DNA from 2 places in the Shewanella sp. AC91-MNA-CIBAN-0169 genome. Region 2 is predicted to be linked to the other one. Evidence: predicted binding sites of a transcription regulator. Region 2 holds the regulator's gene; the other holds the start of a gene.
What was found. The regulator sigma-54, encoded in region 2, starts transcription at its own class of promoters, with help from an activator protein. The targets are predictions, from matches to a motif close to GTTGGCACGNNNNTNGNNT.
Positions count from the first base shown of each region.

Region 1: a site for sigma-54 is predicted at 2,761-2,779, ahead of AAEY98_RS05485 (BON domain-containing protein). Genes of this name have one in related genera too.

Region 1 covers NZ_JBEOPM010000004.1:34,856-42,179, forward strand. Annotated here, with positions in the region: gene AAEY98_RS05470 (diacylglycerol kinase family protein) at 1-351, shown strand, start outside; gene AAEY98_RS05475 (sigma-54 interaction domain-containing protein) at 357-1,724, opposite strand; gene AAEY98_RS05480 (hypothetical protein) at 1,995-2,471, shown strand; gene AAEY98_RS05485 (BON domain-containing protein) at 2,815-3,366, shown strand; gene AAEY98_RS05490 (hypothetical protein) at 3,459-3,719, shown strand; gene AAEY98_RS05495 (TetR/AcrR family transcriptional regulator) at 4,104-4,688, shown strand; gene AAEY98_RS05500 (C40 family peptidase) at 4,749-5,339, shown strand; gene AAEY98_RS05505 (LacI family DNA-binding transcriptional regulator) at 5,492-6,523, shown strand; gene gtfA (sucrose phosphorylase) at 6,654-7,324, opposite strand, start outside.
Region 2 covers NZ_JBEOPM010000026.1:57,736-65,059, reverse strand. Annotated here, with positions in the region: gene AAEY98_RS18480 (transposase) at 341-592, opposite strand; gene AAEY98_RS18475 (hypothetical protein) at 612-764, opposite strand; gene mgtE (magnesium transporter) at 1,285-2,649, opposite strand; gene AAEY98_RS18465 (HPr family phosphocarrier protein) at 3,161-3,436, opposite strand; gene rapZ (RNase adapter RapZ) at 3,457-4,320, opposite strand; gene ptsN (PTS IIA-like nitrogen regulatory protein PtsN) at 4,317-4,760, opposite strand; gene hpf (ribosome hibernation promoting factor) at 4,763-5,050, opposite strand; gene AAEY98_RS18445 (RNA polymerase factor sigma-54) at 5,076-6,560, opposite strand; gene lptB (LPS export ABC transporter ATP-binding protein) at 6,703-7,324, opposite strand, start outside.

The DNA of each region.
Region 1 (7,324 bases), on a different contig from region 2:
AGCCTAGTGATAGCCAATGCTGCGCCATTTACCAGCTTGTTAGCGCTAGGTAATGGCGAACCCAATATTACCGATGGCTTGTTAGATATTACCTGGATTGAATCGAGTGAGACATCGCCACAACAGTTATTGAGTATGACCGAGTTGCTATTTGCAGGCTTAACTGGAGAACGTGAAGATAATCAACAGAGTCAAATTCATCATGAGCAAGCAAAAAAAATCTACTTAAACACAGATTCGTCTTGCCAATATGTGATCGATGGTGAGTTATTTGAATCAGAAGATTTGTGTATTAAAGTCAAACCCAGGTCATTAAATGTGCTTGTGCCAGAAGCGAGCAAACACGTTTAATGACGCTATGGTTCGTCTGAACCGGTTTGGTCTTCGTATTTACTGAGTTTGTTGTAAAGGGTTTTGACGCTAATACCGAGCTGTTTGGCAGTATCATTTTTATTGCCCAATGAGTTGTCGAGCGCTTGATAAATAGCTACTTTTTCAAGTTCATCTAAGCGCATACCAGCAGGTATTTGTACGTCGTCAGCTAAAGGCTCAGTTGATGGTTCCAGAGGTGTCACCGTGATATGACTCGGTAAAATAGTATCTTCTGCCAAAATATATGCACGTTCTATTGCGTGTTTTAGTTCGCGAACATTTCCAGGCCATTTTTGTTGTTGGATAAGTTTAATCGCATCATCTGAAAAGGTTTTAGTCAGTTTTTCAGCAGTATTTCGGTAGGCTAAAAAATGTTGTGCTAGGCCACTGATGTCATTGCTACGATCGCGTAATGGTGGCACTAGGATAGGGAAATGCGCTAAACGAAAATATAAATCTTCGCGAAAACGCCCAGCATCAATAGCGTCAGCTGGATCGCGATTGGTGGCAGCAACAATGCGAACATTGGCTTTTTTAAGCTGTTGTGAGCCGACAGAGCGATATTCATTGTTTTCGAGTACGCGTAACAATTTTACTTGATGTTCTAGCGGCATTTCGGTGACTTCATCAAGAAATAAGGTACCGCCTTCTGCTTGCTCGAATACACCACGGTGATCACGATGAGCACCGGTAAAAGCGCCTTTTACATGGCCAAACAGCTCACTGTCGACCAGTTCAGGGCTTAATGCACCACAGTTAATGGCGATAAATGGTTGGTTGATTCGGTGACTGGCCAGGTGGATGGTGTTGGCTACAAGCTCTTTACCCGCACCGCTTTCACCGACAATAAGTACGTTGCTTTCGGTTACGGCAACTTTACGAATAGTACGATACAACTTGTGCATTGCCCGCGATGAACCAACCAACAAACCGTATTGGTCTAGTTCACTAGAAAATGGCTGTTGTTGTTTTGTCGATTGTGACTGCAAGTCTTGGGCAAAGTCTTCTAAGGTGTCGTTGATTGCGTCGGCATCGTAAGGCTGACGAAAATGATAACCAGCGCTTTTTGACATTAAGTAATCTAAGTTAGGATTCGGTTTACCTTCGCTTAAGAAGATGAATTCAATATCAGACATTAACGCACTGTCAGTTAACTCTGCGTATTCTAGTTGGCTTAACTGTGATAATTCAATGATCGCAACATCTATCGAGTTACTGTGCAGTTGGTCTAACCAGGGCTGGTCAACTGAACTAGCAATCTTATTAAAGTGCTGACAACTCGGTAAGGCCAGGAGCCGTGCTTCACCTTCTTGACGACGGTGTAAATGATAAAAAAGTGTTGGACGTGGCATACCGATTCACTCCCTGTGGTGTTAAGTCTAATGTTTACCAGTGATGTCGTGTTGACAATCACAAGTGATCATTCCGTGTAATTAGGTAATTAACTCAGACCCGGACAAATTATAATAACTTTAACTATTAGAAGGTTAATTAATTTTTGCCCATGTACATGGGGTGTACATGGTTTAGTTTTTGCTTAATAAAGTGTGCTGTACCCGTATATGTTACACAACCCATCCAACAAAGTGCCAGTAAAATTATCGAATGCAGGAGGATTTACATTGAAATCATTTACTCGAGAAGAACAGGTTGAGTCCGATGTATGGCTATTACATGAGGCAATTGATTTATGCCAGGAAGGGCAACAATTTTATTCCCAAGCTACATTAGGGGCGGACGATTACAACATCAAACGGATTTTTATCCACATGGCCGACATTCGAAAATGCATGCTGGATCGTTTAACTCCTTTGTTTAGCGTGGTGCGAACAAGCCAAGCAAGGCCAATAGACAGTCAAACTTATCATCAACAATCCTCACATCGACACTATGCTAAGGCTGAGCAGGTTATACAGCATAAGCCGTTACCCCAAGTGATTGCGGTATTGGTTGAAACCGAACAACAGGTCTTGGTTCATTTAAAACAAACGGCTAGAAAAACTAAAAACCAGCGTGTTGCTAGCCAACTTGCCGAAGGTATTGCTTGGCTACAAATGAGCTGTGACACCATGAAAAACCTCTCTTTTGCTCATACTTAGCCATCGGCGACACAAACAGCGTGTTTTAATAGATGTTAATTTGTGACTAGCGTGTGTTTACCTGACTGACAGCATAATAGTACGGCATTAGTCATCTGTTCATTCTCTAGAGGGGTCATTTAATGCTAGAGCAGGCTATTCCGCGAATGCAATTAAGAGTCATTAATTCTCATCGCAACGATGAAAAATTTACCTAGCGTCGGTAAAAAAGTCCGATATTATCATCTATCAGTAAGATGAAAATAACCATGAATACTTGTTAATTCATTATTAACAGATACTTATAATAATTGGCATGGTTCACGCATTGTATTCCTTGAGATTAACAACGGAGGAAAACTTTATGAACAAGACCACATTATCTGTAGTAATGAGCATTATGTTAGGTTCAATGGCATTCGGTGCAAATGCAGCACAAGATTGGCAAGATGATGCAAAAGATGCGTGGATCGATGGTAAAGCTGAAACCACACTTTTGTTAAATGCAAATCTGAACTCATTTGATATTAATACCGACGTGCATGATGGCAACGTGACCCTAACAGGTAAAGTTAACAGCAGTGTTGATAAGTCACTTGCTGGAGAGTTAATTAAAAGCTTAGATGGCGTAAAAGACGTTAACAATGAGCTTTCGGTGATGAAGCAGCACAGTGATAAAGACAGCAAAGATTTAAGTGACTCACTCACAGATTCGAAAGTTGCTGCTGTAGTGAAAACCCGATTATTATTCTCTGCTGACGTGTCGGGCACCGATATTAACGTTGATGTCGCACATGGTGTTGTGACCTTAAAAGGTACTGTGTCGAGCGATGCAGAACGTGATTTAGCCTTAACCATCGCTAAAAATACCGATGACGTTAAAGATGTAGTCGATGAGTTACGTGTAACAGGATAATTTATTCGGTTATACTTAAAACCAGCCTTCGTGCTGGTTTTTTTATGCCTAAAATAAGTATGTGAAGTGGTGACTTAAGGATGCTCTTTTCTATGACAAACCATGTGATAAAACCGCTGTTAAATGTCATGTCGTGGCTAGCGTTGGCAAGTGTGTTGTTACTATCTGGCTGTGGCAATGTATTGTGCCAAGCGCAAACTGATAAAGAAGTGGATCCCCTCAAGCAATATGAAGCCCAAAAGCGTTGTGAACAGCTAGTCGATGAGCATATGGACAATAGTTATTCTGATCGGCGTGATGAAAATATGCAGTTATTGAAAGAGTCGATAGCCAATAATACCCATAGTGGTTAACCCCGTTTTATTCAGGGTGGTACAAGCAGTATTTACCCATATATTGGCTGTTTTTTCTGTTCCATCTTGGGTAGATTTTTTGCTTATAAGAAATCTGGCCGATAGTAATTATGTTATGTTGAAAAGCCTGCGTGGTTACCGCTGCATTTAATGCCGTGGTGCTGATAGAACATGGTTTTTCAAAGTCCACTACTGAGCTTAAGTTTTGTCGGAAACATATTTTGGTTGCGTATATAGATGATGGATTGATCCAGAAATAGAGCTTTGATGGGACAATTTTGTTGAATCATCTAAAGATAAAAGCGCATGTTTTAGCTTATCAGTAACTAAAATTAGCCGACTGGTCTATTCTTGTTTATCCTATCACTAAAAAATGGAGGTTAAATGAATAAAAGTGCAGCGAGTAGACAGTCAATATGCGTCGTAGGTGAAAAGCTTTTTGCGTTACACGGTTATAGCGCAGTAGGTATTAAATTAATTCTCGACGAAGTGGGTATTCCTAAAGGTTCTTTTTATCATTACTTTGCCAGTAAAGAAGCGTTTGCTGCAGCTGTGGCTGAACATTATTTCCAGCAGCGCATTCAACCTATCGCTATCGATTCAAGCGTAAACTTTAAAACCAATTTATCTACTGTGCTAAATGGATATCATCAACTCATTGACGAGCTGTTTAGTGGCAGTGAACCACGCGGCTGCTTGATGGGTAACTTGATGGTAGAGGTCAGTAGTCAGTCGCCGCAACTGCATCAAACCTTGAATCAGCTTTATGATCAATGGATCGGCCTATTGAGTGCACTTATTCAACAAGGGCAGCAACAAGGGCATATTCGTGCGGACTTACCGGCATCAACGTTAGCGAGTGTTTTTTGGTCAAATTGGCAAGGAACTATGCTACGCTGCCAAATTAAAATCGATAAAATGGCAGCTAAACGGGCTTTAGTGCAGTGCATACAAATGATGACTCGTTAACGCTAAGCGGTGCGGCGGTTATTTTTATTGTGTATTGCGGCAAAAATATTTATATTTCGGATGATTTTTCGGGGTTTGGAGTGGGTTGAATTGGCTAAAAGATTATTGTTTAGTTGTTTAGTGCTGTTGTTATCTGCATGTGCGTCTTCGCCTGCTGTGGTTATCGCGTCTAAGCCCGTGGTGGTTCCTCCCATGCTTAAGCCAGAACCACCTAAGTGGAGTGAGTCAAACCTACTGAGTTTTCATAATCAATGGAAAGGCACTCCATATCGTTTAGGTGGCCTGAGTAGAAATGGCGTAGATTGTTCAGGGTTTGTGTATTTGGCCTACTTGAATATTGTTGGCGACAAGTTACCTCGTACCGTGAACTCGCAACGTATTTTAGGTAAAGAAATCCCGCGTAATCAGTTAAAAACTGGCGATCTCGTTTTTTTCAAAACCACCCGAACCGTTCGTCATGTCGGTATTTACATGGGCAATGACCGTTTTTTACATGCCTCGACTAAAAAAGGGGTAAAAATTTCGAGTTTGAATAATATCTATTGGAAACCTCGTTTTTGGTTTGCAAAACGCTTAAAAAACCCAACTGTTGAGCAAAATATGTCGATCGCTAGTCTTGTTGATCATGTTCAACAGCAAGACGATTTATAATTTGGCAGCAGTTTAACTAGCTGGTGCCGTTTTTCGCTTAAACGCTAGGCCTGTATCTGAAATGCAGATTTGATTTTCTACCGCCTAGCGTCAGTATATTCATGTTATTTATAGCTATTTTAGGCTAACGCCACGACATAAACGGACCCACTATGCCAGACTCCAAGCATTGGACCTTAAAAAGTATTGCTAAAGAATTAGGTGTGTCGAATGCGACGGTATCTAATGCGTTTAATCGTCCAGATCAGTTGTCGGAAAAACGTCGAATAGACATTCTAGCTGCCTGTAACGAGCTCGGATATTTTGGACCGAATAAAGCAGCGCAATCTTTAAGGCGTGGCAAATTTGATACGGTAGCATTAGTGTTGTCGGACAGTATTGAATACATGGTGTCTGATCCCGTGGCCAGTAAGTTTATGAAAGGCGTTGCGGCAGTTTTTGAGCAACATAAAATTAATTTACTGTTGTTTTCTGGCAGTTCTGACAATGTGAATGGCGTAAATGATTTTGTCGATGGTTTTATTTGTTATGGCCGTCCTCGCAACCGTTTATTGGCCGAGCAATTAAAAAATATCCGTAAAAAAGTGGTGACGGTCGACTTTAATATTCATCGTAGTGCTTCGGTGAGTATCGATAATAAAGCCGGTGCCTATGAAGTGGCTAAATTGGCAATTCAATCTGAGCAAGATCAGGTCGCAATTCTTGGATTACGCTTGCTCGACACTCACTTAACCTGCCGCGTATATGATATTCATTCTATGGAAATCGACACTTCAGTAGCACATCAGCGTTTGCAAGGCTATTTGGATGCCATTGGTGATACTGGGGTTAAGCTTGGTGATGATCGCATTTGGAATATTCCTGAAAGTAATGCCGACTTTGCTGCTATAGCAGCCAAAGAAGCGCTTAATTGTGTACCGCGTCCGAATGTATTTTTGTGCATGAGTGACCTCATTGCCTTGAGTTTAATGCGCGAGGCAATCCAACAAGGTTTGCGGATCCCTGAAGATATTCGAGTGGTGGGTTTTGATGGTATTGATGAAGGCTCACGAGCTATCCCGCCGCTGACAACCGTGTTCCAGCATTCAGAACAAAAAGGCCGTAAAGCCGCAGAAATGTTTATTGCTGATGCCCATCATGCTGAAGTGTTAGGTTATGAACTTTCTCGTGGTGGCAGTTGTTGATGTAATATTGATGACCGGACAATTTTTGATACAAACAGTTCGATACAAATATATCTAGACAATCATATCGAGACCAACAAGGCGCCTAATTAGGCGCCTTGTTTACGTTTAAGCTTACAACACTCGTAGATTATCCGCTGTGTTTAGCCAGTAAATCAGTCAGTACAATGTGAGTCGATTGCTGAGATTCAACGATGTTGATATGGGCTTCTTTGGTGGCAAAATTAACGCTTAACTTGGTTGAACTGTCGCCATGCACCCAACAAAGATCTAACTGATTAGCCTGGTTTGTCATGGTGAACTCACCATTAAAGGCATCGACGTTATTACGTAGAGTAATCAGCTCACATAGCGCTTTAACAACCGGTTTTTGCATGGCGGTTTGAATGTCGCTTACCTGTAGATAAGGGCGGTTAATGTCACGACCTACCTGAGTTTGATTCAGCAATTCCATGGCATTAGGCACAGCCAATAAACCGGTGTAATACACCTGCGGAATACCTGGAGCAAAAAATTGCACGCTTCGAGCGATTAAATAATCAATGTCATTTTGGCCAAGCGCATCGTAGTAGGTGCAATTAACTTGATATAGATCGACATTGCTGGCTGCCGCGCCCGTTGCTTGTAAGCTTTCACCTTTGCTATTGCTATGGATGCGGTTAACTAAGTTATCAATTTCTGCCGCTGTTAATAAACCTGCTTTATTGCCGACCGGGCCAGCGTCAATAATGCCAATGCCGTCATGAGTATCTAATACCGTGACACAGTTGCGTGGGGCAATGGATAGCCAATGGCTTAATG
Region 2 (7,324 bases):
CTTATTATTATTAGAATGTTTGTTGCTGTGCGTTATCAACTTGCTGGGGGACGAGTTGTTAACACGGTCAAACATCCTTGCCAAAACGGTTTTGATATTTAGATCTGTAAAACACCTTAATAAAAATGACGTTATTGGATTATAGAGTCTGGGGACCCAATAACGCCTGAACTGTTGTGTTAGCTGTCTTCTTGACGGCTAACGGTAGAGCAATAAAGCGGCAAGGATGCAAGATATTTTGCGCTTATTTTTTATTAGAATGTTTGTTGCTGTGTTATCAACTTGCTGGGGGACGAGTTGTTAATACGATCAAACATCCTTGCCAAAACGGTTAATGTTACTAACTTGCCATTGTTTGTAATTGTTGACTTAACTGGGCAATCTTTTGTTGTAAATAGGCTATTTCTGATACGATCGCGCCCTTGCTTTCAGTTTGGCGACTATCGTTATTTCTCACCCATTGATAAACCGTTTTAGCCGACACGCCATATTGTTTTGCTACGTCGGATAATAATCGATTATGGTTTTTGACCTCATTAATCACTTGTCTTTGTAAGTCGATTGGATACTGTCTTGCATTTGACATATTCATCAAATAATTTCCTTCCGATTTATCTATGTTTACCTGAGCGAGTTTCAACTTCATCCCACTGACTGCAACCGAGATGTGCTAAGAAAAAAATGTTTTGGCGGCATTGTGCAATGACATTATTGACCATGACATTTATCGATATAATGCTACGTATTACGGTTATTTTATTCATCGCTATCTCCTACAATTACAATGGACTGCTTAAAAAATAAACTACTACTTAGTAGGTACGTATTTCTTATATGGAAAGCTTGTGCCAACTTTGATAAATATTTTTAGTTGTTATTTATCAGTATATTACATATTACCTGTAGTTTTGTTATTTTTGAGTAGTCAACCAGATTGGTGCAATTGCACTAATGTGGTGAGCATGTGCTGCCGGCAACACATTACGGTTGTGATTGTCGTAGCGCAGTATGGATGACAAATATGGCAAAAAAAGGTCACCTTAATGACAAGATGAAGGCAAGGTTTTCACCGAATGAGTTGTTGCCAGTTGATGGTTTGAAAAACGTTAATAAAGTGAGGCTGCAGACATAGCTGCAAAAGTGATCAGAGTACTAAGCGCTTGGTAAATGAGCTTATGTGTGAAAAAGACTTATGTGTATAGAGACGCCGCCGACGTCCGTAAAATTGCACTAGATAGCGCAATTTCGTTGGACGACATGATATGTACGATTTAAATCAATGATTTAGTGCATTAAAAATAATGTGGCTAGGCCCAAAAATGCAAATAAGCCAACGACATCTGTTACCGTCGTTAACACCATACCCCCCGCCAACGCAGGATCGATATTTAGCTTTTTTAACATTATGGGGATAGTGGCGCCAGCAAAGCCTGCTACCGTCATATTAATCAGCATGGCACTGCCAATTAATCCACCTAATGCGATGTCGTCTTTCCAAAGCCATACCGCAAAAAAGACCAATACAGACCACATTAAACCGTTCAATAATCCGATGCTTAATTCCTTACCAATTAACCAGCGTGAGTTACTTTGGCCAATATGCCCAAGTGCAATCCCGCGGATGACGAGTGCTAGGGTTTGATTACCCGCAACGCCTCCCATACTCGGTACAATGGTCATTAAAATTGCGATGGTGGCGAATTGCTCTAAGGTACCTTCAAACATGTTACTGACAGATGAGGCTAGTAATGCTGCAAATAGATTGATGGTTAGCCATAGAGAGCGTCTCAGAGTGCTTTTAAGCACAGGGCCAAAGGTATCTTCATCATCATCCATCCCTGCCATTCCCATCATTGAATGTTCGGCATCCTCGCGGATGACATCAATAACGTCATCGATAGTAATTCGACCAAGCAATTTTGCTTGGCTGTCGACGACTGGGGCAGATATCCAATCCATCCGTTCAAATTTTTGCGCCACATCTTTATCGGACATCTCTACAGGAATACTTTCTAATTCTGTGTCCATAATACTGCGGACCGTTACGCTTGGATCGCATGTGAGTAAATCAGCTAATCTTACTCCGCCTAAAACATGATCATGGCGATCCACAACATATAAAGTATCAGTCGTATCAGGTAAATTTCCCCGTTGACGTAAATAGCGTAATACCACTTCGATATTGACATCTGGTCTTAGGGTGACGGTATCAGTATTCATGATACTGCCGGCAGTATCATCTGGGTAACGCAATGCTTGCTCTACTCTATCCCGGTCTTGGCTTCGCATTGATTTGAGCACTTTCTTGTAAACATCATCGGGTAAACTGCGAAGAATATAGGCCATGTCATCTGTATCCATGCCTATTGTGGCCTGGGCAAGCTTCTCTGGTGTCATGCTGCTAATAAGTGAATCTTTAAGTTCTTCACCTAATTCGTCAAGAATTTCCCCAGCATATTGTTGGTCAATGAGTTGCCATAACACCTGACGATTTTTGGGCGGTGATGATTCGAGAATAAGGGCGACATCGTTAGGTGACATGGTATGTAGCATGTTACGGGCATGGACAAACAGACCACTGTCTAGTGCTTGAACGAGTTGATTGAGACGTTGTTCTGTTATCTCATTGTCTAGGTACTCTTTACCCATATATCTACTTCCTATTCGTCATACTTATATTATTCAGTATGTCATTATTCTGGGTTTCTCAGGTTGTACAGTTCAAGGCGTATAAATGCAGAAATAGCTGTCTTTACGTAAGACAATGAAATGCAGAAATAAAATACTTAAATGACTTCTGCGGTGAAATTCTGCAGCAGCCAATGCTGCTTTACATACTATAGACGTACCACGTCACGGAAACAGAGTTGCACTGGATCCGTTGCTAGAAGCGGTAATGTCTTTATCATGTTAAACGCTAACTCCCGCAGGATGAACTGATACTAATGAGATTGGTATCAACTGCGAGAGATAAACCTAAGGGCTAATATTTTTGAGGGACTGATGTCTACTGGTGATCATCAATGTCGTGACAGTTTGGTTAGTATGGCCTAGTCATTTAGAGGCCGCATAAAATAAGGATGACGGTGGCTTAAAGCATGAGTAACTTGCAGCTATTCACACATTACAGGCTATTTATAAATTCAATGCGATTAAAAAATTAACAAGATTCATCAAATTTAGCATTAATGAGATCGCACACTGCGTTTAATGCCACTTCAGCATCTGGGCCTTGAGCTGTCACCGTAATCATTTTACCGATACCACTTTCAAGCATTAATAGCCCAAGTACGCTAGCTGCGCTGGCGTTTTTTTCGCCTTGAGTTAAGGTGATGTTAGCATCAAAATCCGCCGCTAACATCGCGAGTTTTGTGGCGGCACGGGCGTGTAAGCCCAATTTATTTGAAATGGTCACTTGGCGTTCAAGTTTGATCATTGACGCGATCCTATGCTCACTTAGTTATTAGTATCACTGATATTTAATTCTCTGTGGCGAGCATTAACCGTGTGTTTACTGCCTTGTCGAAATCGTTTTGCTAATTGATCTGCAATATATACCGAACGGTGCTGACCACCAGTACAACCAATCGCGATGGTAAGGTAACTGCGATTGTTACGTTCTAAATGCGGCATCCAAGTTTCAAATAGGTTTTCAATTTGCCAAATAAATTTATTAACTAATGGCTGACGACCTAAAAATTCTTGTACGGGCTCATCTAAACCCGTAAATGGACGCAGTTCTATTTCCCAATGTGGGTTGGGTAAAAAGCGTACATCAAACATAAAATCTGCTTCTGTCGGCATGCCGTGTTTAAAGCCAAAAGATTCAAAGTTAATCACTAACTCTTTATCAACACTGCCTAATAATATTTGCCTAACTTGGTCGCTTAATTCGTAGATATTTAGCGCAGAAGTGTCGATATAGTGATCAACAATTTTTGCGATAGGCTCAAGTAAACGGCCTTCTAGTTTTATCGCTTCTTGCAGTGAAATATGATTTTTAGATAACGGGTGTAATCGACGTGTTTCGCTGTAACGTTTAAGCAATACTTTGTCATTGGAATTTAAAAAGAAACTGATAATTTCAGTGTCATTTTGAAGTAGTGCCAATTGGTCTTGAAGCACTTTACCTTGTTCTGCAATGTTACGAACATCAACGCTAATCGCAACCAAATCATTACTGCCTTTAAGCTGGGCTAATAATGTGCCAATGAGTGGTAAAGGCAAATTATCAACACAATAATATCCTAGGTCTTCTAATACTCTCAGGGCAACGGATTTCCCTGAGCCTGAACGTCCCGATACTATAACTAGTTTCATGCAGTAATAACCTGATAAAGTTCTGTTGCGTCGTGAGTTTTACGAAGCTGTTTCAATATTTGCTTATCGCTTAACTTTTGGGCCATGCTCGATAACGTGCCTAAATGTTGTTGGCACTGGTCTGCAGGTACTAACAAAGCAAATAAAAGATCCACGGGTTGCTTATCGATTGCATCAAAGGCAATGGCTTCTTCACATTTAATAAATATCGCGATAGGGTGATCGATGGTCGTTAATCTACCATGAGGTATCGCAATGCCATTTCCTATACCTGTGCTACCCATTTTCTCTCTCGCTAACAGGCTTTCAAAAACCTCTTGCGAAGACAGGGTTGGGTACTGGGCAGCGACTAAATTGCTGATGAGTTCCAGTACTTTTTTCTTACTGCCCGGTGTGGCACAGGTAGTGCATTCCGGCTGCAGAATGGTACAAAGTTCCATCGTTAGTGTTTTGTATTCTTCTCTTTGTGTTTAATTACCTGACGGTCGAGTTTATCGATCAGGGCGTCTATTGCAGCATACATATCAGTACTTTCTGACATTGCAAAAATTTCTGCGCCATTAATGTTGATTTTGGCTTCTGCTTTTTGTTGTAATTTTTCTACATTGAGCACAACGTGTACATTATGGATCTGATCGAAGTGTCGTTCAAGCTTTGAAAATTTACTGTGGATGTATTCACGTAAAGATTCTGTTATTTCGACATGACGTCCAGTCAGACTTATTTGCATAAAAAATCCTCCATTGCCTAGTAGGTTATAAACTCTTACGTTGGTTTGAGGGCGGGATCATCATTGCTTCACGGTATTTTGCTATCGTACGACGAGCAACGTTTATGCCCTGTTCTGCCAGAAGCTGAGCCATTTTACTGTCACTCAGTGGTTTTTTCTGGTTTTCTGCGGCAACCAGCTTTTTGATAAAAGCACGAATGGCCGTTGATGAGCATTCCCCGCCATCGTCAGTACTGACATGGCTAGAGAAGAAGTATTTTAGTTCAAATAAGCCTCGAGGGGTGTGCATATATTTTTGTGTGGTGACTCGTGAAATGGTCGATTCATGCATTTCTACAGCTTCAGCGATATCATTGAGCACCATAGGCTTCATGGCTTCTTCGCCATATTCAAAAAAGCCTTGCTGAAATTGCACAATGCAATTTGCCACTTTAAGTAAAGTATCATTACGGCTTTCAATACTTTTAATAAACCATTTAGCCTCTTGCAGATGGCCTCGAATAAATTGACTATCCGACGGGTTTTTACTGCCTCTAGCCATGGCTGCATATTGCTGATTAACACCAATTTTAGGCATGTTGTCTGGGTTTAACTCTACTACCCAACGGCCATTTTTCTTTAATACTGTGACATCGGGAATCACGTATTCATCATCCATGGGGGTAATTAATAAGCCCGGACGAGGATTGAGTGTCTGGATTAGAGTGATTGCGTCACGTAACTCATTTTCTTTTAGTTTTGTTTTACGCATCAATAATCTGAAATCACGGCCAGCAATTAACTCTAAATAGCCTTTAATTAACAAACGGGCATTATCGATATGGGGTGTGTCGTTAGAGTATTGCGCTAATTGAATAAATAGGCATTCGCTTAAATCACGTGCTGCAACACCCACAGGATCAAAGTGTTGAACGCGTTTTAATACCGCCTCAACCTCATCTAGTTCCACATTTTCATCACCCATGGCTTCGAGAATATCTTCGGTACTTTGGGTTAAATAACCGCGTTCATCAATGGCATCAATAATGGCGGTGGCAATGGCGAGATCGGTGTCTGAAAATGGAGTGAGATTTTTTTGCCATTCTAAGTGTTCGTACAGACCTTCGGTGGTTTCACCTTGAAAGGGCATGTCGTCATCGCGCATGCTTGCACTGCCTGAACCTGACATAGGTGAGGCTGTGTATACTTCATCCCATGTGGTATCCATGGCTAAATCATCCATGGTTTCTTTGGTCATGGATTCTGCTATGTCGACGGTGGAAGTGTCTTTTTCGACATTAACAATACTGTTGTCACTAAAGTCTGTATCCGCTTGGTCGCGGTTTTCTTTTAAGGAGTCTTTTGCTTCAGAAAACTCATCTTCTATTTCAAGCAATGGATTTGAATCTAATGCTTGTTGGATTTCCTGCTGTAGCTCCAATGACGATAATTGCAGTAAGCGAATGGCTTGCTGCAATTGTGGGGTCATGGTTAAGTGTTGACCCATTTTAAGTTGGAGTGACGCTTTCATTTACCGCTTATCCCTAGATGATTTTCCATAAAAATGACAATCTCGAACTGTAATAGATTGCCATAAACATCAATGACATTTAACGTTGTTTAGGTATCGTTCAATGAAATGAGTTAGCTAGACTAAAAGGCCAGTAAAGTAACTATAGCTTGAATTGTTCACCTAAGTACACAGCTCGAACTTGTTGATTACTTAATATCTCATCTGGTGTGCCTTCGGCAATTAAATTACCCTGGCTAACGATATAGGCTCGCTCACAAACGTCTAGCGTTTCACGTACGTTATGGTCGGTAATTAATACCCCTAAACCGCGGTTTTTAAGTTGTTGGATGATTTTTTTAATGTCGATGACCGAAATAGGATCAACACCAGCAAAGGGCTCATCAAGCAAAATAAATTTTGGATTAGCAGCTAAAGCGCGCGCAATTTCAACACGACGACGTTCACCACCCGATAACGACATGCCTTGGCTGTCGCGTATGTGAGTAATGTGGAACTCTTCGAGTAAGTGCTCAAGTTGCTCAATACGTTGGTCTGTGCTGAGCTCTTTGCGAGTTTGCAGTACGGCCATTATGTTGTCGTAAACGGTGAGCTTGCGGAAAATACTGGCTTCTTGTGGTAAGTAACCTATACCTTTGCGGGCGCGCAAATGCATTGGATCGGCAGTAAGGTCGTCATCGTCAATCAATATTCGGCCTTTATCGCTTTTTACTAAGCCGACAACCATATAAAAGGTGGTGGTTTTACCTGCACCATTGGGGCCT